Regions from separate parts of the Undibacterium sp. FT79W genome, predicted to be linked through region 1. Evidence: predicted binding sites of a transcription regulator. Region 1 holds the regulator's gene; each other region holds the start of a gene.
What was found. Region 1 encodes sigma-54, which starts transcription at its own class of promoters, with help from an activator protein. Its sites were predicted from a motif close to TGGCANGNAANCTGCTTT; they were not measured.
Positions count from the first base shown of each region.

Region 1 (6,500 bases):
GCTCACATCATTAAATGAAGTAAGTCAAAAATGAAATTGAAAGAGGGGGAGTTCACATACTCCCCCTCTTTTTTTATAAAATCGGCCTATTGTCAGCAGAAAATAAGGGTGGTTTACATATACTGGGGGGAGTATATTTGATGCTCAGAATGGAATTTCCTGATACTTCGTTGCAGGATTTGTCGTGATCTGATACTGAAACACGGATGCGATAGAAATACAGCCACATTTTTTAAGCAGCGTTCCATGAAAAAGCGCCCATCACTTTATTGCGTGATGCGCGCTGCTGTGCTGATGCCGGAAAAAATGTGCTGGCGAATCTGTCAGTAAATCTGTCAGTGAAGTTGCTTAGAAACCTGTCCGCTATTAACCCTGCAAATGGCGCAGCGGATGTGCGTGTGCCGGCCACACTTCGGTAAAGAACTGTGTGATCTGTTCCTGACTCACATCGCGCAGATGCGCGGGCGACCATTGCGGCATATTGTCTTTATCGACCACTAAGGCTCGCACACCTTCCAGCACTTCTCCGTGCTTGAAACAATGACGCACCATGGTGCGTTCCATGCGCAGACAGTCAGCCACATTCTGACGTGCACCGCGCCGCAGTTGTTCGAGAGTGACGCACATCAGTAAAGGCGAGCGCTTCTCCATCGTGACCAGTGTCTGCTGGGCAAATGCATCGCTGTTGTTGCTTAATTTTTCTGCGATGGTTAGCACGTTGTTGCCGCTGAAAAACTGATCGATCAAGGCGCTCTGCGTAGCGAGTTTGCTGCTGGCCGGATCGGCCTGCGACGCAAATGGCGCAGCAAATTCACGTATCGCCAGGCGGATATCCTGCGCGTTGCTGGTCTCCAGCATGGACAGTAATGCCGGTAACTCGGACGTCGGAATATAGACGTCGGCGAGGCCTGCATACAAGGCATCTGTGGCGGCGATGATGTCGCCAGTCAGACCGAGATAAGTACCGATTTCACCCGGTGTTCGCGACAGGAAATAACTGCCGCCGACATCAGGAAATAAGCCGATGTTCACTTCCGGCATCGCCATTTTTGTACGCTCGGTAACGATGCGCAGACGGCAATTTTCACCTGCTTGCGCAATGCCCATACCGCCACCCATCACCACACCATTCATCAGCGCGATGTAGGGTTTGGGGTAAAAATGTATCAAATGATTTAACGCATATTCTTCGGTAAAAAAATCTTCAAGCAGGGCGCTGTCACCGCTCGGTGTGGCTGTGCCGACATCATAAAAAAAACGGATGTCGCCACCGGCACAAAATGCTTTTTCACTACTGCTGTGAATGAATACTGCACGGATCGTTGTATCGTCTCGCCATGCCAATAAAGTGGCGGTGAGTGCGCGCACCATCTCCAGTGATAAGGAGTTCAATGCTTTGGGGCGGTCGAGAGTGATGTAGCCGATCTGATTTTTAACGGAAGTGATTACGTATTCGCTCATGTAGATACCATTAACATAGTCGTGACAGGGCATTCATTTTATTCCTGTTTGCACATCGTCAGTACGACAAAAATAACAAAAAACAGATAACAAAAAAGGACGCTGTTGGCGTCCTTGTTTTGGAGTCCCGTTAAGCGCGGGGTTGGCGATTATGCCGATGCAGGATCGGGGATATGTTTGATCGCATCGCGATCGTGACCCTGGACTTTATCTTTATGTTTTATCACCTGACGATCCAGTTTATCAATCAGTGTGTCAATGGCTGCGTACAAATCATGCGCCAGACTTTCAACATGAATATCTTTACCGCTGATATGCAGGTCAATGTCGGCTTTGTGCCGTTTCTCTTTTTCGCTCAGTTTGTCGACGGTCAGCGTGACGGTAATGTCAATGACCTGATCAAAGTGGCGCCGGATGCGTTCCAGCTTGGTATGTACATATTCACGAATGGCAGGAGTGACTTCGACGTGATGTCCACTGATGGTGAGATTCATACTGTGCTCCTATAGTGATATTACTTGCTATTAACGATAAGCTCATTTCGTTTTTACTGCGTTGAGCTAAATCATATATAGCAATTCAAACCGTGATTACAAGGACGTCTTACAAAGATTTACGCAAACTCACTGGCGGAATTTTCAGGGCTTCACGGTATTTGGCAACGGTCCGTCGGGCTATTACCATGCCCTGTTCGCCCAGCATGTCTGCAATTTTGCTATCAGAGAGTGGGCTTTTCTGGTCTTCTGCTCCTATCAACTGCTTGATGAGTGCACGTATCGCTGTGGAAGATGCTTCACCCCCTGTTTCCGTCGCGACATGGCTGCCGAAAAAATATTTCAACTCAAACATACCATGCGGGGTCAGCATGTATTTCTGGGTCGTCACACGAGAAATAGTGCTCTCGTGTAGACCTAGTGTATCAGCTATTTCGCGCAAAACAAGGGGGCGCATCGCGACTGCACCATGCGTAAAAAAGTTACGTTGTCTTTCAACTATCGCTTGCGATACACGCAAAATAGTATCGAAACGCTGACGCATATTTTTGATCAGCCAGCGTGCTTCCTGTAACTGCGTTCCCAGTCCTGCTTCGCCACGGTTTTGCCGCATGATATTGGCGTACATACTACTGACGCGCAGTTTCGGCATCACATCCTGATTCAGTAAAACTTGCCAGCCATTACCACTTTTTTTGACGATCACATCAGGCACTGCATAGTCGGAACTGCTGGTGGCAAATGTGATGCCGGGACGTGGTTCACACTGTCGTATGACTGCTTGTGCTTCGCGTAAATCTTCGTCGTCGCAGCCGAATATTTTTTTTAATTTAGTGAAGTCTCGCTGTGCAAATAAAGTCAGCTGAGTCTCTACCACGGCCAGTGCAAGACGACGGGTGACAAAAGGAATTTTTGGCAGACGCCTGACCTGTAGCGCCAGACATTCTGATAAATTTCTGGCACCGACACCGGGCGGATCGAAACTCTGCAGCATCTTCAGCGCAAACGATAATTCATCTTCTTCAATCAACAACTCTATCGGCAGACCGGCATGAATTTCTTCCAGACTTTCTGTCAGATAGCCGTTGTCATCCAGGGTGTCGATGATCAGTTCCAGCAACGCGCGATCACGCGGTTCCCTGAGCGTCAGACGCATCTGTTCGAGCAAGTATTCGCGTAAGCTGATGTGCGCCGCTTCCAGTTGCGGACGTCCTTCATCCTCGTCACTGTTAGATGCACCGGAAGGCGCGTCGTTAAAACTCCATTCTTCCTCGTTAGCGCTGACGCTGTCGTTGACTGGTACATCGGCGTCGGCTGTCGCTTCTTGCGGCGTATTGTTGTCAGCCTGAGCGGCGCTTTCCATGCCTGCATCCGGTGTCGTACTTGTGTTATTGATCGCACCGTCCGCCAGTAAGCGAACCGCATTGTCCATAGGATCGTCGACACGCTCCAGCATAGGATTTTCTATCAGCAGTGTTTCCAGCTCCTGATGCAGTTCCAGCGTTGACAGTTGCAACAGCCGTATTGATTGCTGCAGTTGAGGCGTCAGTGCAAGATGCTGAGAAGTACGTAGTTGCAGGCTTTGTTTCATAATGCGTCCCGTTACATCCGGAAATGTTCTCCGAGATAGACGCGTCGCACGGACTCATTCTGAATGATATCGTCGGGTTTGCCGCTGGCTAATACCGAGCCTTGATTGATGATGTAGGCGTGGTCGCAAATGCCGAGTGTCTCGCGCACATTATGATCTGTGATTAACACGCCGATGCCGCGTTCTTTGAGGAAGCGGACAATCCGTTGAATCTCAATGACGGCGATAGGATCAACACCGGCAAAAGGTTCATCGAGCAGAACAAAGCGCGGGTTCGTCGCGAGTGCACGCGCAATCTCAACCCGGCGCCGTTCACCGCCCGATAACGCAAGCGCCTGACTGTCACGGATTTTTTCTATCTGCAGATCGGTCAGCAAACTATCCAGACGTTGCCGGATTTTTTTCTCAGACAAAAATTTTCCTTCTTTGTCTCTTTGCAGTTCGAGCACGGCGCGGATATTTTCTTCCACCGTCAACTTGCGAAACACCGACGCTTCCTGCGGCAGATACGACAGACCGAGTACGGCGCGCTGATGTATCGGTAAATCAGAAACGTTCGTATCGTCGATATTGATCTCACCGGAATCCGAAGGCACGAGTCCGACGATCATGTAAAAAGAGGTGGTTTTACCTGCACCGTTCGGCCCCAACAAACCGACGACTTCACCGCTTCTCACCAACAGCGAGACATCACGCACCACTTGTCGCGCGCCATAGCGTTTTTGCAGACCTTTCACGGTCAGCGTACTGTCTTTTGATGCCATCTTAATTTGCCTGTTTTTCAGTTCTTGGTTGTATCGTGGTTTTGATGCGACCGCCACCTGAAACTGACTGACCTGAGCTGGAATTGACGCCAACAAAGACATCGTTTTTACTGTCGTAAGAGAGGAATTCACCTTCTTGCTGCTGAGTGACTTTGCTTCCATCAAGATAGCGAATCTGCGCTTTGGACAGAAATTTTACAAACTCAGTTTTTTCATCGTATTCGGCTTTTTCTGATTCGCCTTCGACCCACAGATCCGGACCGCCATCGCGTTTTTGGCGAAAGCTGATTTTGGCACCGGGTTTGGCGGTCAGTACCACGTGCTGGAATTCATCCGCACTTTTTGTCACGACGGCTTTTTCTGCTTTGACTTTCAGCGTGCCGCGTACTACCACGACATCGCCTGAAAATGTACTGACATTGGTTTTACCATTATTTAAAAACTGATCTGCTTCTATCGTCATTTCTTTGAGACTGTCTGCTTTTTCAGCATGAACGCCGGACGCTGACAGCAAAGTCACAAGGGCTAACGTCCATGAGTTCAGTACCAGATAAACTGATTTTTTTTCGGGGCGCATGTTTTACTCTCTGACTTGTTGATGTTGATGAAGTGAATAAATATCTTTGTGCATGTCTTTATTTATGTTTTGACAGGCGCGCATGTACTTTACTGAGCAGGCGTAATTCCTGATTCGTATTGTTAGCCATCATGCCGGTGGCAAGAGTTTCGCCATTATCCGTAATCAGCTTAATGCGTTGATCGGTCTTCACGATGTCGGCATCGGGCAGTAATTGCAGATATTCAGTTTCCACCCGCATGAAACTGGAATTGATGCCCTGCGGTCTTTCGACTGTGACCTGATCATAAAGATGCACCACGTCTTCTGTGCGTTTGGGTGTCAGCACCTCAGATTTCTGTTCCACAACCGCGCGTCCGGCATTGATCGTAATCGGCGTGCGCTGCGCATCAAAACTGCTGATACGCGGCTCTTTGATATCGTATTGATCTGTACGCGGTAAATGAATCAGATTTTTTCCGGTGACATGATAATTCGCTTTACCGTTATTCGAGAGTTTGATGAAATTGAAATTCTCTACGTAATAATCCGGTTCCAGACGTGCCGATGCCCGGTTGTAGTCATCAGCACCCTGACGACGTACCGTGTCATATAGCCAGAAACTGCCAAGTGCAACGACACCGACAGCAGCGATTGCCATCCAGATGCGTGCACGGTCGATAGTGATTTGTGCCTTCATGCGAGGTATTCTGCCAGAACGCTGTCGTACTTGTTTTGCGCACGTAAAATGAAGTCGCAGACTTCCCGCGCCGCGCCTTTGCCGCCGCTGGCGGTCGTCACATGATGCACGCGCTGGCGGACTTCGGCGTGTCCGTTTGGAACGCTGGCCGCGAAACCGACGCGGGTCAGAACCGGCAGATCGATCACGTCGTCACCAATGAAGCCGCATTCGTCTGCGGGTATGCTGAGTTCATGCAGCAGTTGCAGAAACGCCGTTTTTTTGTCATGGATGCCCTGGCGTACATGGGTGATCCCCAGGTCAGCGGCGCGCCGCGCAACGATCGGTGATTGCCGGGCGCTGATGATGGCAGTGGCAATGCCCGCGTTTTGCAGCAGGCGTATGCCTTGCCCATCGAGCACATTGAATGTTTTCAGTGCTTCTCCGTCCGCACCGAAGTGCAGGCTGCCATCGGTCAGAATACCGTCGACATCAAAGATCATCAGTCTGATTTTTGCGGCTCTTGTGCTTGCGTCGGACATTAAATCACCTTGGCGCGGGTCAGATCGTGAATATGCAGGGCGCCGACTAATCTGTCGTGCTCATCTGTCACCAGCAATTGGTTGATGCGATAGGTTTCCATGATGTCGACGGCTTCGACGGCCAATTGATCGGCGCGTATGCTGCGTGGATTTTTGTGCATCACGTCAGCAATTTGAATTTGCGTGAAATCGCGCACATCTTCCATCAGGCGGCGTAAATCACCATCGGTGAAAACGCCGATAATTTTTCGTTCGGCATCAATGACTGCCGTCATCGCCATGCCTTTTTTGGTTATTTCCAGCAATGCCGTGGTCAGCCGGGTTTCGGGTGTTACACATGGCACCGCCTCACCGGTGCGCATCACATCTTTGACATAGGTCAGCAAACGGCGTCCCAGCGCGCCACCCGGGTG
Region 1 covers NZ_JACOGB010000005.1:50,874-57,373, forward strand. Annotated here, with positions in the region: gene H8K38_RS09920 (ABC transporter ATP-binding protein) at 1-14, shown strand, start outside; gene H8K38_RS09925 (enoyl-CoA hydratase/isomerase family protein) at 367-1,461, opposite strand; gene hpf (ribosome hibernation-promoting factor, HPF/YfiA family) at 1,611-1,955, opposite strand; gene H8K38_RS09935 (RNA polymerase factor sigma-54) at 2,065-3,546, opposite strand; gene lptB (LPS export ABC transporter ATP-binding protein) at 3,558-4,310, opposite strand; gene lptA (lipopolysaccharide transport periplasmic protein LptA) at 4,312-4,887, opposite strand; gene lptC (LPS export ABC transporter periplasmic protein LptC) at 4,946-5,566, opposite strand; gene H8K38_RS09955 (HAD family hydrolase) at 5,563-6,087, opposite strand; gene H8K38_RS09960 (KpsF/GutQ family sugar-phosphate isomerase) at 6,087-6,500, opposite strand, start outside.

Region 2 (6,500 bases), on a different contig from region 1:
TGCGGACGACCGGAGAGTTCCACGCCGATGATGTCCGGCAGACGCATCCACGATGCGCGGCCCAGCATGACGTTTTCTGCTTCCAGACCGCCGACACCGATCGCGATCACACCCAGCGCATCGACGTGTGGCGTATGACTGTCGGTACCAACCAGCGTATCAGGAAACGCCACGCCATCTTTCGCATGAATCACGGGCGACATGCGTTCCAGATTGATCTGGTGCATGATGCCGTTACCCGGTGGGATCACATCGACATTTTTGAAGGCTTTTTTGGTCCAGTTAATGAAGTCAAACCGGTCTTCATTACGACGATCTTCAATCGCACGGTTTTTGGCGAACGCGTCAGGATCAAAACCACCGCATTCCACTGCCAGCGAGTGATCGACAATCAGTTGCACCGGCACGACCGGATTGACTTGCGCCGGATCACCGCCCTGCTCTGCAATCGCATCACGCAAACCCGCCAGATCGACCAGCGCAGTCTGCCCCAGAATATCGTGACAGACCACACGTGCCGGAAACCACGGAAAATCGAGCTCGCGTTTGCCTTCGATGAACTGTTTCAGAGAATCAGTCAGGGTCGCTGGATCGCAACGACGCACCAGATTTTCAGCCAGTACGCGAGATGTGTATGGCAGCTTGTCATAGGCGCCGGGTTGAATCGCATCGACTGCCGCACGGGCGTCGAAAAAATCCAGTTGGGTGCCGGGGAGTGGTTTGCGGTTTGCAGTGTTCATGGTTTATTCAGGAATAATAGATGTTCCGGGAGCGAAACGCGTGGCAATCTCTTACTGCGTCTTTGCCCTCTTTTCTGCGCTGACGCTGCTTACACATGAGTAAACAGCGTCAGCGCCTCAGACAAATGACAGATTATTTGCGGCTCTTGATCGGCACAAATTTCAAGTCCTCAGGACCGACATAATTTGCGCTAGGACGAATGATCTTGTTATCGATACGCTGTTCTATGATGTGTGCCGCCCAGCCGGATGTGCGGGCGATCACGAACAATGGTGTGAACATCGCTGTTGGCACACCCATCATGTGATACGACACAGCAGAGAACCAGTCCAGATTCGGGAACATTTTTTTGATGTCCCACATCACTGTTTCCAGACGTTCAGCGATATCGTACATCTTCATAGCGCCCGCATCTTTCGACAGATTGCGCGCGACTTCTTTGATCACTTTGTTACGTGGATCAGAGATCGTGTAGACAGGGTGACCAAAGCCGATCACGACTTCTTTATTTTCAACGCGTTTTTTGATGTCGGCTTCTGCTTCATCCGGATTGTCGTAGCGTTTCTGAATTTCAAACGCGACTTCATTCGCGCCGCCATGCTTAGGACCGCGCAATGCGCCGATTGCGCCGGTGATCGCAGAATACATATCGGAACCCGTACCGGCGATGACACGACCGGTAAATGTCGATGCATTGAATTCATGTTCTGCATACAGAATCAGTGATGTATGCATCGCTTTTTCCCACAGCTTGCTTGGTTTTTGGCCATGCAACAAGTGCAGGAAATGGCCGCCGATCGATTCGTCGTCGGTTTCAGTTTCTATGCGTTTGCCATTGTGGCTGTAGTGGTACCAGTACAGCAGCATGGAACCCAGCGACGCCATCAGGCGATCAGCGATATCGCGTGCGCCCGGTGTGTTGTGGTCATCTTTTTCTGGCAAAACGCAACCCAGTGCGGAAACACCGGTACGCATCACGTCCATAGGATGCGACGATGCTGGCAGCCACTCAAGCGCTGCTTTGACATTCGCAGGCAAGCCGCGCAATGCTTTCAGTTTCGCTTTGTAGGCATGCAGTTCGGCGACCGTCGGCAATTTGCCGTGCACCAGCAAATGGGCGATTTCTTCAAACTCGCAGGCATCGGCCACATCGAGAATATCGTAACCACGGTAATGCAGGTCGTTACCGGTTTTACCCACGGTACACAAAGCGGTATTACCCGCAGTCACGCCAGACAAGGCAACGGATTTCTTTGGTTTGAAAGGAACTGCTTCGGTCATGGTGTTCTCCTGAGATAATTAGATACTCCCCCCAGTATTTTTTAACGCCCAATGAATCTGCTGAGAATAAGGCGATTATTTAAAAAAACAGGGGGAGTATGTGTTTTTATACGTATTTAAAATGAATGGAATCCGGTAAAAAAATAAGGAATTATTTGTTCTTTTGCTGCGCAAACAAGGCATCCAGTTTTTGCTCGAAATCGTGATAGTTGATGCGTTCGTACAATTCCATCCGCGTCTGCATGGTATCGACCACGTTCTTTTGCGAGCCATCGCGACGAATCGCGGTGTACACATTCTCAGCCGCTTTGTTCATCGCGCGGAATGCAGACAATGGATACAACACCAGACCGACATCCACTGCGGCCAGTTCTTCGACGGTATACAACGGTGTCGCACCGAACTCGGTGATGTTTGCCAGGATAGGTACTTTGACCGCGTTAGCGAATTGTTTGTACATCGCCAGTTCAGTGATCGCTTCCGGGAAAATCATGTCGGCACCCGCTTCAACGCAAGCCTGAGCGCGATCAATCGCGGCTTCCAGACCTTCGACAGCGAGCGCATCGGTACGCGCCATGATCACGAAATTTTCATCGGTACGCGCATCGACTGCCGCTTTGATGCGGTCAACCATTTCCTGCTTGGTGACGATTTCTTTATTCGGACGATGGCCGCAACGCTTGGCGCCGACCTGATCTTCAATATGCATCGCCGCAGCGCCGAATTTGATCATCGATTTCACGGTACGCGCCACGTTGAACGCAGATGAACCAAAACCGGTATCCACATCGACCAGCAACGGCAGATCGCACACATCGGTAATGCGGCGCACATCGGTCAGCACGTCGTCCAGATTGGAAATACCCAGATCAGGCAAACCCAGAGAACCGGCAGCAACACCGCCACCAGAGAGATAAATAGCCTTGAAGCCAGCGCGTTTGGCCAGCAAAGCGTGGTTCGCGTTGATCGCGCCGACCACTTGTAACGGGGATTCTTCTTGCATCGCCTTACGGAAGGCGGCACCTGCGGAGTAGTTGCTCATATCGTTGATGTCTTTCAGGTTAATGAAGTTGCCAGCGTCTATTGCAATCAACATGCCAGCACCAGCCGGCATCGCAACAGCTTAGACCGGGAATGTTAAAAATCAAGGACTTAAACAGCGCAGATTAAGAATAATCAATTGCACATCCAGTATGAAATGTTTCATAATAATGTTTCATAAAACGAAAAATGAAACACGTTTTTCAGGATTGAAACAAATATGAAACAACCGCCATTGCCGTCGCGCGAAACACAAGACAAACCCGTGATCTGGACGGTATCGATTTCCCGCCTATTCGATATGTTCCGCGACATCATGGTGGAATACGATGCGAATGCCGATATCGTTCCGCTCAATATGGGTTTTGAGGAAGCGGTACAGCACATCCGTGAACGCCTGCAAACCGAGCGCTGCGACGCGGTCGTTGCCGCCGGTTCGAATGCCGCGTATCTGAAAAGCCGCCTGCCAATTCCGGTCGTCACCGCCAAGGCCAGCGGCTTTGACGTCATGCAGGCACTGGCGCGGGCCCGCAAGGTGTCGAAGGAAATTGGTCTGATCACCTATCAGGAAACCATGCCCGAACTGGCTGATTTTAAAAATACTTTTGGCTTCAAAATAGAACAACGCACCTACGTCACCGAAGAAGACGCCAGAGCACAAATCAGCGAACTCAAGGCCAGCGGCATTCAGGCGATCGTCGGTGCCGGGCTGATTACCGATCTGGCCGTCGAGGCGGGTCTGACAGGCATTTTTATGTACTCCGCCACCTCAATTCGTCAGGCATTTGATGACGCGCTCGAAATTGCCCGGCTGACACGCCTGGAATCACAACGTGGTCGCCATCATCCGGCCGCAGACGCATTGCGTACCAAGCACGGGATTAATGACCTGCGCGGTGAGTCAGCAATCATGGAAAATACCCGCCGCGCGATTACCTTATTTGCGCGTTCCCCCGCCACGGTGTTACTGCAGGGCGAAACCGGCACCGGTAAAGAACTGGCGGCGCAGGCCATTCACAGCGAGGGCCCACGGGCGCGGCAGCCTTTTGTTGCTGTCAATTGCGGTGCGATTGCGGAATCGCTGCTGGAATCGGAATTATTCGGTTATGACGAAGGCGCGTTCACCGGTGCACGCCGTGGCGGCCATGCGGGCTTATTCGAAGCCGCCAATCGCGGCACCTTATTTCTGGATGAAATCGGCGAAATGCCGCTGAACCTGCAAACCCGTCTGCTGCGCGTTCTGGAAGAGCGCGAAATCGTCAGGGTCGGCGGCGTGCGCCCGGTAGCGGTTGATGTGCGCATCATCAGCGCCACGCATTGCGATCTGGAAGCCAGAATCAGAGAAGGAAAATTCCGCTCAGACCTGTTTTACCGGCTTGCGGTGTTGCGTCTGCAATTGCCACCGCTGCGCGAGCGACACGCCGACATCATGCCTCTGGCCGAATGGAGTCTGAAACATGCACTGGCGGCGATGGGCGCCCGCCCTCATCCGAATCTGCATGCGGAAATCAGCAGTTGCACCGACTTATTTGAAACTTACCCATGGCCCGGCAACGTCAGAGAAATGCGCAACATGATGGAAAGGCTGGCACTATTTCTCGCCGCAGAGCCATTGCAGGCGCTGAGTCCGGCGTTTGTCAGCAAAATCTTGCCGGAATTATCAGACAGAATCACGACGAACGAAACGACAAAAGCCATCCATCTGCCCTCTGGCCAAAATGACCAGTTACCAGGTATGCGGGCTGCCAACCAGGAAACACTGGAAGAAATCATGCAGCGTTTCGGTTATCAGCGGGACGCCGTTGCCGCCCATCTTGGCATCAGCAGGACAACGCTTTGGCGAAAATTAAAGCAACTACAAATTAACGACAAATCAGGCGATGAAAATCATCAGTCTGTAAGGTAAAATGAGCCCCAATTTCCGATATCCTCCTCACTGCCGAATTGCAACGGTGAAATATGAAAAAATTACTTATTGTTGATGATAGTAAAGTCTCGCGCATGGTTATCCGCGCCCACGTGAAAGCAGTTCAGCCTGACTGGGAATTTATCGAAGCAGCCTCAGGCGAGGAAGCAATCAAAATGGTAGAGCAACACGCGCCGGATTTCTGTACCATGGACATCAATATGCCAGGCATGCTGGGAACCGATGCAGCAGAACAGATATTGCAAGCCCATCCACACATGCGTATCGCCATTTTCTCAGCAAACGTGCAAGACACCATGCAAACACGGGCGCATGCACTCGGCGCTATTTTTGTAGCAAAACCAGTCACAGAAAAATCTATTGCGATCGTTGTCCATCACTTCATGAGCGAATAATGAACACTCTGAGCGAACTTCATCTCGACGCATTAAGCGAAGTCTTCAATGTCGGCGCCGGCAGAGCAGCGGCCAGCCTGTCTGAAATCGTTGGTGACGAAGTTCTGCTGTCTGTTCCTTCGGTAGAAATCCGCAAATCTTCTGATCTGGATTTATCTGCCATCTCGCTCGACAGCAATCGTTTTGGCACTGTGCACCAGACCTTCAGTGGCACATTTCAGGCTGAAGCCTTGTTGTTATTCACAGAAGAACATGCGCTCGAAATCGTGCGCGATATGATGGGCTCGCAGATCAGTCTGGAAGACCTTGCCGAATTTGAGCAGGAAGCAATGTGCGAACTCGGCAACATCATCCTGAATGCCTGCCTGTCTGCCATGGCGGATATGCTCAACATCCCGCTCGACTGCTCACTGCCTGACTATACCGTCGCCACCACCGAAGAAATATTCCGGCGTGTCAGTGATGACGAAAAACAGCCTTACGTCTTACTGTTGCACATTGATCTGGCGATCGAAAAACGCCGTTCCGAGGGCCACTTGATCTTTTTGTTAAGTTCAACTTCCCTTGAAAGTCTGATCATTCAGATAGAACGATATCTGGGAGAAATTTGATGTCGGATGTATTACCGCTGTCGCCTTCAGCAACAGTGGAAATTTTAAAGACCATCAATTTGGGTTTGATCGTCGTTAATGCAAAACAACACGTTGTGCTCTGGAATGGCTGGGTTGAAAAACACAGCGGCATCAGTGCCGACGAAGCGCAAGGACTGCATATCAATGCGGCGTTTGAAGATGCGCCGACACGTGCTTTTCTAACGGCACTCGGCAACACGCTGAATTACGGCTTACCGGTCGTGTTATCAAACGCCCTGCACCGTTTCCCGCTGGCCTTGTTCGAGCAAGCCGATGAAGCCGGAGAGAAAAAGCGTCTGCATCAGTCCATCACTCTGACACCGCTCAGCGTCGAAGGTGAGCGCTGGTGTCTGGTACAGATTTCTGATTCCAGTGCATCGATCAAACGCGAAAAAATTCTGCGTACCCATTCTGAGATACTCAAAAAAGAAGCCACTACCGACAGCCTGACCGGCATCTACAACCGTCGTTTTTTTGACGAAC
Region 2 covers NZ_JACOGB010000002.1:448,969-455,468, forward strand. Annotated here, with positions in the region: gene acnD (Fe/S-dependent 2-methylisocitrate dehydratase AcnD) at 1-740, opposite strand, end outside; gene prpC (2-methylcitrate synthase) at 874-2,022, opposite strand; gene prpB (methylisocitrate lyase) at 2,174-3,064, opposite strand; gene prpR (propionate catabolism operon regulatory protein PrpR) at 3,284-4,969, shown strand; gene H8K38_RS05220 (response regulator transcription factor) at 5,023-5,385, shown strand; gene H8K38_RS05225 (chemotaxis protein CheC) at 5,385-5,996, shown strand; gene H8K38_RS05230 (GGDEF domain-containing protein) at 5,996-6,500, shown strand, end outside.
Region 2: prpB (methylisocitrate lyase) is a predicted target of sigma-54. The motif match lies at 3,105-3,122, and genes of this name have one in related genera.

Region 3 (6,500 bases), on a different contig from region 1:
CTCCAACTGCTGATGAAATGGTCCGCAATTAGTCAAAATCCGGCTCTCCCACATCTTCTCCAGATAAGGAATAAATTCATCCAAAGGAGGTAACTCGGGCCGGGTCACATAAATCGGGGTGACACTATGTTTCGGCATCAGATAAATTCCTTGATATCAAACTGAGTATCTTTCTTAACTACTTCAAATGTTGCAGGTGCTAGATCTTCACACCAACGTTTCCACATATGTCGTAAAGCACATTCGAAAGAATCTGCAACCAGTCCCTGCTGACAAAAGGCAGAATCAAGAAAGCGTTGCCGTAATTCCATGCGAATTTCCGACAGTTCCCGAAGTTGCAAGGCAATAGCACTACCCTTGCTGACAAAATCGTCAGGCCCCTCAGCAACAAATATTGACTGCAAACCAACATGGGAAAGATTACTCGCTCCTTGCCGCCCCGAAATTGTTGCACCAACCATCGTTAGCGTGGGAACACCCATCCACAACGCATGATTCGTCGTCGTACCACCGGTATAGGGAAAAGTATCAAGACAGACATCAACTTTGTGATGAAGTGCTAGGTAGTCTCGCATGTTAGTACGCTGATACAGCGTCAATCTATCCTCAGAAATTCCTTCCTCCTCCAACCATTTCAACAACTGCTGGCAACTTTCTCTTGCTGGTAACCCACCAAAAATCATTGTGGATTTTGGTATCGCTCTCAATAATTTACCCCAAAGCGCAATCACTTCCCGATTGATCTTATCGATCCGGTTAAAACTACCGAACGTTATGTGGCCATTGCTTAAAGCAGGCAAAGCGTTAACATCTGGAGCGTCATGCTGTGGCTGAAACGTAATTGAAATTGGAATAATTGCCAGCTTTTCGACAAATTGCTGCGCTACCTTTTCTGGCGGAATAAAGTAACGATCACCGATGTAATAATCCATCGATGTCAACCCAGTTGTCCCTGGGTATCCGATCCAGCTTGCTTGTATCGGAGCAGGCTTTCTTGCAAACGTCAAAAGTCTATTCAATGCAGTATGACCGGAGAGGTCAATCAGAATATCAATCTTATCGGCATGAATCATTTCTGCAAGCTTATCGTCAGATAAATTAGCCACTTTCAGCCAAGAGCGCACATACGCTTTCATCCGTTGCGTAACGTTATCCTCTACAGGATTATTGCTATACACGTAGATATGTAATTTTGTTTTTTTTGCGAGTGATGCCAGAATTGGTTCAAAAAAGGACACTACAGCATGATTAAATAAGTCTCCAGACACAAAACCTATTTTTAAAAATCGTTCGGTATCAACAGTATTATCGTACTCAAACTTCTTATCACCGAGGGAGGCTTCATATTGAGTTCCAAATAAACAATGTTCATTAAATAACTCATCTGCAGTCACCGATGTTTTATGACTTAAACAAAATAAATAATTACTATATGCACCATTAAACTCTGGATTTAGCTCTACTGATTTTTTGAAGCTTTCCACTGCATTATCAATTTGTCCACTATCTTTATAATAAGATCCTAAATTGTTGACTGCCAGATAAAATTCAGGATTTATTTTTAATGCTTCTTTTGTGGATTCAATCGCGTGATCAAGGTCGCCACGGGCAGCGTGAACATTTCCAATGTTTACAAAGTAATCTGGTGTATTACCTGAGTAAAATACAGCGGCCTTAAAACTTTTTAATGCATCATCTAGTTGCAATAACCCCAAGTAAGCTAAGCCCAAATTATTATGAGCATCAGCGACGCTATCGTCATTGGCTAAAGCACGTAAAAGAGATTTTTTTGCATTTACATAATCGCCTTGGCTATTTAATTCGCGTCCAACCGCATTTAACAACTCAACGCTAACAGATGGTATTTTTATAATCTGACGAAATGCTGTCTGAGCATTAACAATATCTCCGCTAGCCAGGTAAAGATTTCCCAAGGAAAAAAATGAATTCGCATCGTCAGGATTCGACTTAATCGCATTGTTTATTATTTCAATAAACTTATCATGCTTTTTCAGTTGCAGTAACACACTCGCCAGATTACGATAAATGTCTGTCGATTGTGGGTTCAGTTTTAATGCTTGCTCATAGCACTCTATTGCCTCTTCAGGCTTATCTACATCCACCAGGGCATTTCCTTTGGCTACCAATGCCTGAAAGAAAACAGGGTTATATCCGATTGCAATGTTATAAGCACCTATGGCTTCATGCGTGTTCTCAAGCTTTGCCAACGCATTACCTTTATTGTAGTGGGCTGCTGCATAAGAAGGATCAAGTTCAATAGCTGCGTTATATGACGATAGAGCCTCAGAAAAACGCTCCATTTTCATGAGCACATTACCTTTATTCAGGTGCGCTCTAGCCATTTGAGGATGAATAGTCAACAGATGCTCATAAGTAGATAAGGCCAGATCAAAGCTACCCTGATCTTCCAAATCATTTCCCTTTTTTAGAATTAATTTGGCTCCGTCATCGCCTACCTTTACAGTATTTTCTGCGTCAGAACGTGCTCCAAAAATACTTTTAATTCGTTGTAAAAATCCGTTTTTTTCCATTGAGAGCTCTGATATTGTCGAATGATTCTTGAGTTCAATTATTTCAAATGATGCATCAACCACTGGGTCAAATCATCGACATACTGATCGGTATAACCAATTTCCAATAATTGCCACTTAAAGACGTTACCTAACTGCGCTTTTTTATACACATTCAACTTGTTTTGCAGCTTGAACTCTGTAATTTTTTGTTCCATTTTCAGGAGAAGTTCTTTTTGCCTGCGTTCAAATTCTTTTTTCCCTTTGTTACCTGATTCTGTTTTTTTCTCGCGCTCAGCATAAAAATTTGCCAAAGTAATGCCAAATTCCTTAGACTTACTTGCATTGAACCAATCAAACAACATAAAACATTCTTCCTTCCCTCAAAAATTTACTTAGACAACATCATTCATATTAAAAAATTATCATCTTATATCACAAGTTAAAACAAGCAAAAAAAGATTAAAATTTCCTCTAAAAGGATGCGTCTTTGGGAACAAAACCGATCATTTCAGCAGTCTCTTTATTCAATAAAACGGTCCAACTATTGCGAGCAGAGACAATTGGAAGAAAAACCACCTGACTCCTATTAAGACCAGATTTAGCTATCTGGGCGTCAATTAACACATCATCTGCCGGATATTGTTTATACAGATCCTCAACACTACTAGCTTCACGCACAACCTGATTTTTTGATAATGTATAGTCTTGCCAAAACGCTGGCATTACACCTCTTAACTGCCCCGTCACAGATAACACCATCAACTCCATACGCTCGCTTTCACTTTGTGCGGCACGCATGCTTAACAAGCGAGGGCCTGTCAGTGATAATCGACGGAAATCAGGCGCGGCATCAGGTAATTTATCTTCAGCAATTTGAACCTGTGTGACAACATCGAACTGCTTTCCATTAAAAACAACTGCTACTGGTCTTGCTAAAAAAACCGTATGCATTCCATATAACAAACCCACGAACTGCAATACCCCGACAATCACCAAATCTCTTACTAATTCTCTCTTGCTCTTTTTTAAGTCAAACACTACAAATGTCAATAAAGGGCCTAGAACTAAATCAACGCTTATAACTAAATATAATAATGATAGACCACCACAGATTTGGTCATATGGAGTCGGATACCAGACTAACTTCACTACTAATGTCACCAATGCAGCGACAATTAGAGATATCATCGTATGACAAACAAAAGCTTTGAATTTATGATGGTAGATATTCATTGCGTATAAAAATAGAAACGAACTATATCCGGACATACCGACTACAAGTGTAATTCAATAAAAAAAACCCGCCCAAAGGCGGGTTTTTACAACATTTTCCAGATTAACGGCATTCAGCAGGAACGTATTTTTTATCTGTGGTCGTAGAACATTTCCAAGTAACTACACCGCTACCGACTATAGGCTGCAATTTTAAGACAGCACTTTGTGCTTTCGCTGTTCCGGTACCAGTTAACGTACCACTAGAACATGTAACAGAAGCAGTATTCGTTGTTGCAGTTGTAATATCAGTAACACCATTACAAGCTGTAGCATCAAGATTCCCACCTGCAGAAGCAATATTTTCAGAAATTGTTGGCTTAAAACCTGCCATCAAACCCAAAATCTCAGTAACACGACCACGTGTTGTGTAATCTTGATAAGCTGGCAATGCCACTGCTGCCAAAATACCGATAATCGCCACAACGATCATCAATTCGATCAAAGTAAAACCTTGTTGTACTTTTTTAACCAATTTCATAGATTTCATATAGTTCTCCGGATAACAATTAAAAAGGATGACCCTGATCGACTCACAGCAAACTGTATGCCAGCTATGCAACATTAAGTCGCAAGAGTAAATTGGCGTTAGCGAGCTTCATAGACTTGAAAAAAGTGACGCGTCATGTCAGTTGGTGACATTTTTTGTCAGTTATTTACATTTCAGGTCAGAAACATGCGCCTTACCAACGGCTAAACACTAAATTGCATGTGAGTGCCACTGATATCAATCACATCACCATGCTGTAAGGTATGTGGCTGATCTGACAGCAGTTGCCCATTCACTTTCGGAAATTCTTTGCCTTCGACGTGGCGGACAATATATCTGTCCGTTTGCCTTGCAATTGCAATAACCTGCGTTCCGGGGCTACCCACTGTCGTCACCGCTTTTGTCAACACCAACTCCTTACCCGCATTAGCACCATTGATCACTTTTATTTTCGCCGGAGCCTGTGTCATCACTGGCGCAGAAACAACTGAGGAAACTGCTGTGACCTGCGCACTCTTCTCTACCTGAAAGCGTAATTTGTACTTGCCGATATCAATGACATCGTCGTGCTGGAGTAAATGCTTTTTGACTGGCTGATTGTTGACCAATGTGCCATTGGTACTACCCAGATCAAGAACGAAAGAGCCGTTTGACGTGGTATCGATCGCCGCGTGTTGACCGCTAACAGTCAGGTGGTCAATAACTATATCGTTCCCAATGCGCCGGCCTATCGTAATACGGGATTTGTTAATACTGACTTCTTGCTGCACCAATCCATTAAAGGTGACGATTATTTTCGCCATAAATCATCTCTCACTCATTCAATTTTCAAAAAATTACCGGAATAGCAATTTTTTCACCCACGACGGACCCGATACCGCCTTTAATTTAAACAAAACAACAGAAGTGTTATCAAAGCCCCCTGCCTCATTTGCACAATCAATTAATGCCCTGCAACACGCGGGTAAATCACCGTCATACTGTCGCAATATGTCCTGTATCTGATCGTCAGCAAGCAAGTCAGTCAATCCGTCAGAACAGAGCATATAGACATCGGTCTCATCTGCCTGATGCACACTCAGGTCTACCTCAATATTCTCCTGGGTCCCTACCGCACGCGTAATCAAATTTTTGATCGTTGAAAACCGTGCCTGCGATTCTGAAATTAAACCTGCATTGATTTGCTCCTGGAGCACGGAATGATCTTCCGTCATTCTTACAAGCGCATCATTACGATAGCGATATGCTCTGGAATCGCCTACATGTGCAAATAAAATTTTATCTTGAGTACAACATGCTACAACCACTGTTGTTCCCATACCAAAACATTCCGGATTTTCCTGCGAAGTCTGCACGACCTGACGATTTGCTAAATGAATAGCATCTGAGATCCAGCGCGACAAATGAATCGATTGGAAACCCAATTTCGTATACCACGCTGAATCCAGTTTTGCGCAGAGATAATCAGCAACAATCTTTGCCGTCATCGCACTGGCAACTTCTCCTGCTTTGTATCCTCCCATGCCATCCGCAAGCACAACACAGCCGTAATCAGCACAGACAACAATCGCATCTTCGTTATGTTTCCTGACTCGTCCGATATCAGACAGTGCAGCAAATTCTAGTACATACTGATGTGACATCGATAAATAGCGCTCATTGATTACAGGCCTGGGCAGAAAACTAAGGAAGTTTAGTTTATTTAATATTGCCTATCGTTGCTAGCTTAACATTAAGGTATTGAGTTTGCACTTCATATACTCAAAAGCAAAGTGTGAGTACGAAAAAAAAACCGCGAAAATCGCGGTTCTTTTATTTTGAATAAAAAGAAAATTACAGCATTGCTTTCAACAAACGCGCCATTTCAGATGGATTCTTCGTTGCTTTAATGCCGCACTCTTCCATAATGTCCAATTTTGCTTGCGCAGTATCGGCACCACCGGAAATCAACGCACCTGCATGACCCATGCGTTTGCCTGGAGGCGCAGTCACACCAGCGATGAAACCAACGACTGGTTTCTTCATGTTGTCGCGTACCCAGTAAGATGCATTCGCTTCATCTGGACCACCGATTTCGCCAATCATAATCACAGCGTCAGTATCTGGATCATCATTGAACATCTTCATGATGTCGATATGTTTCAAACCGTTGATAGGATCGCCACCGATACCAACTGCAGAAGACTGACCCAGACCCAGTGCTG
Region 3 covers NZ_JACOGB010000012.1:10,409-16,908, reverse strand. Annotated here, with positions in the region: gene H8K38_RS17590 (DegT/DnrJ/EryC1/StrS aminotransferase family protein) at 1-138, opposite strand, end outside; gene H8K38_RS17585 (tetratricopeptide repeat protein) at 138-2,552, opposite strand; gene H8K38_RS17580 (hypothetical protein) at 2,591-2,896, opposite strand; gene tfpZ (TfpX/TfpZ family type IV pilin accessory protein) at 3,006-3,803, opposite strand; gene H8K38_RS17570 (pilin) at 3,871-4,296, opposite strand; gene H8K38_RS17565 (FHA domain-containing protein) at 4,500-5,099, opposite strand; gene H8K38_RS17560 (Stp1/IreP family PP2C-type Ser/Thr phosphatase) at 5,133-5,939, opposite strand; gene sucD (succinate--CoA ligase subunit alpha) at 6,130-6,500, opposite strand, start outside.
Region 3: H8K38_RS17570 (pilin) is a predicted target of sigma-54. The motif match lies at 4,342-4,359, and genes of this name have one in related genera.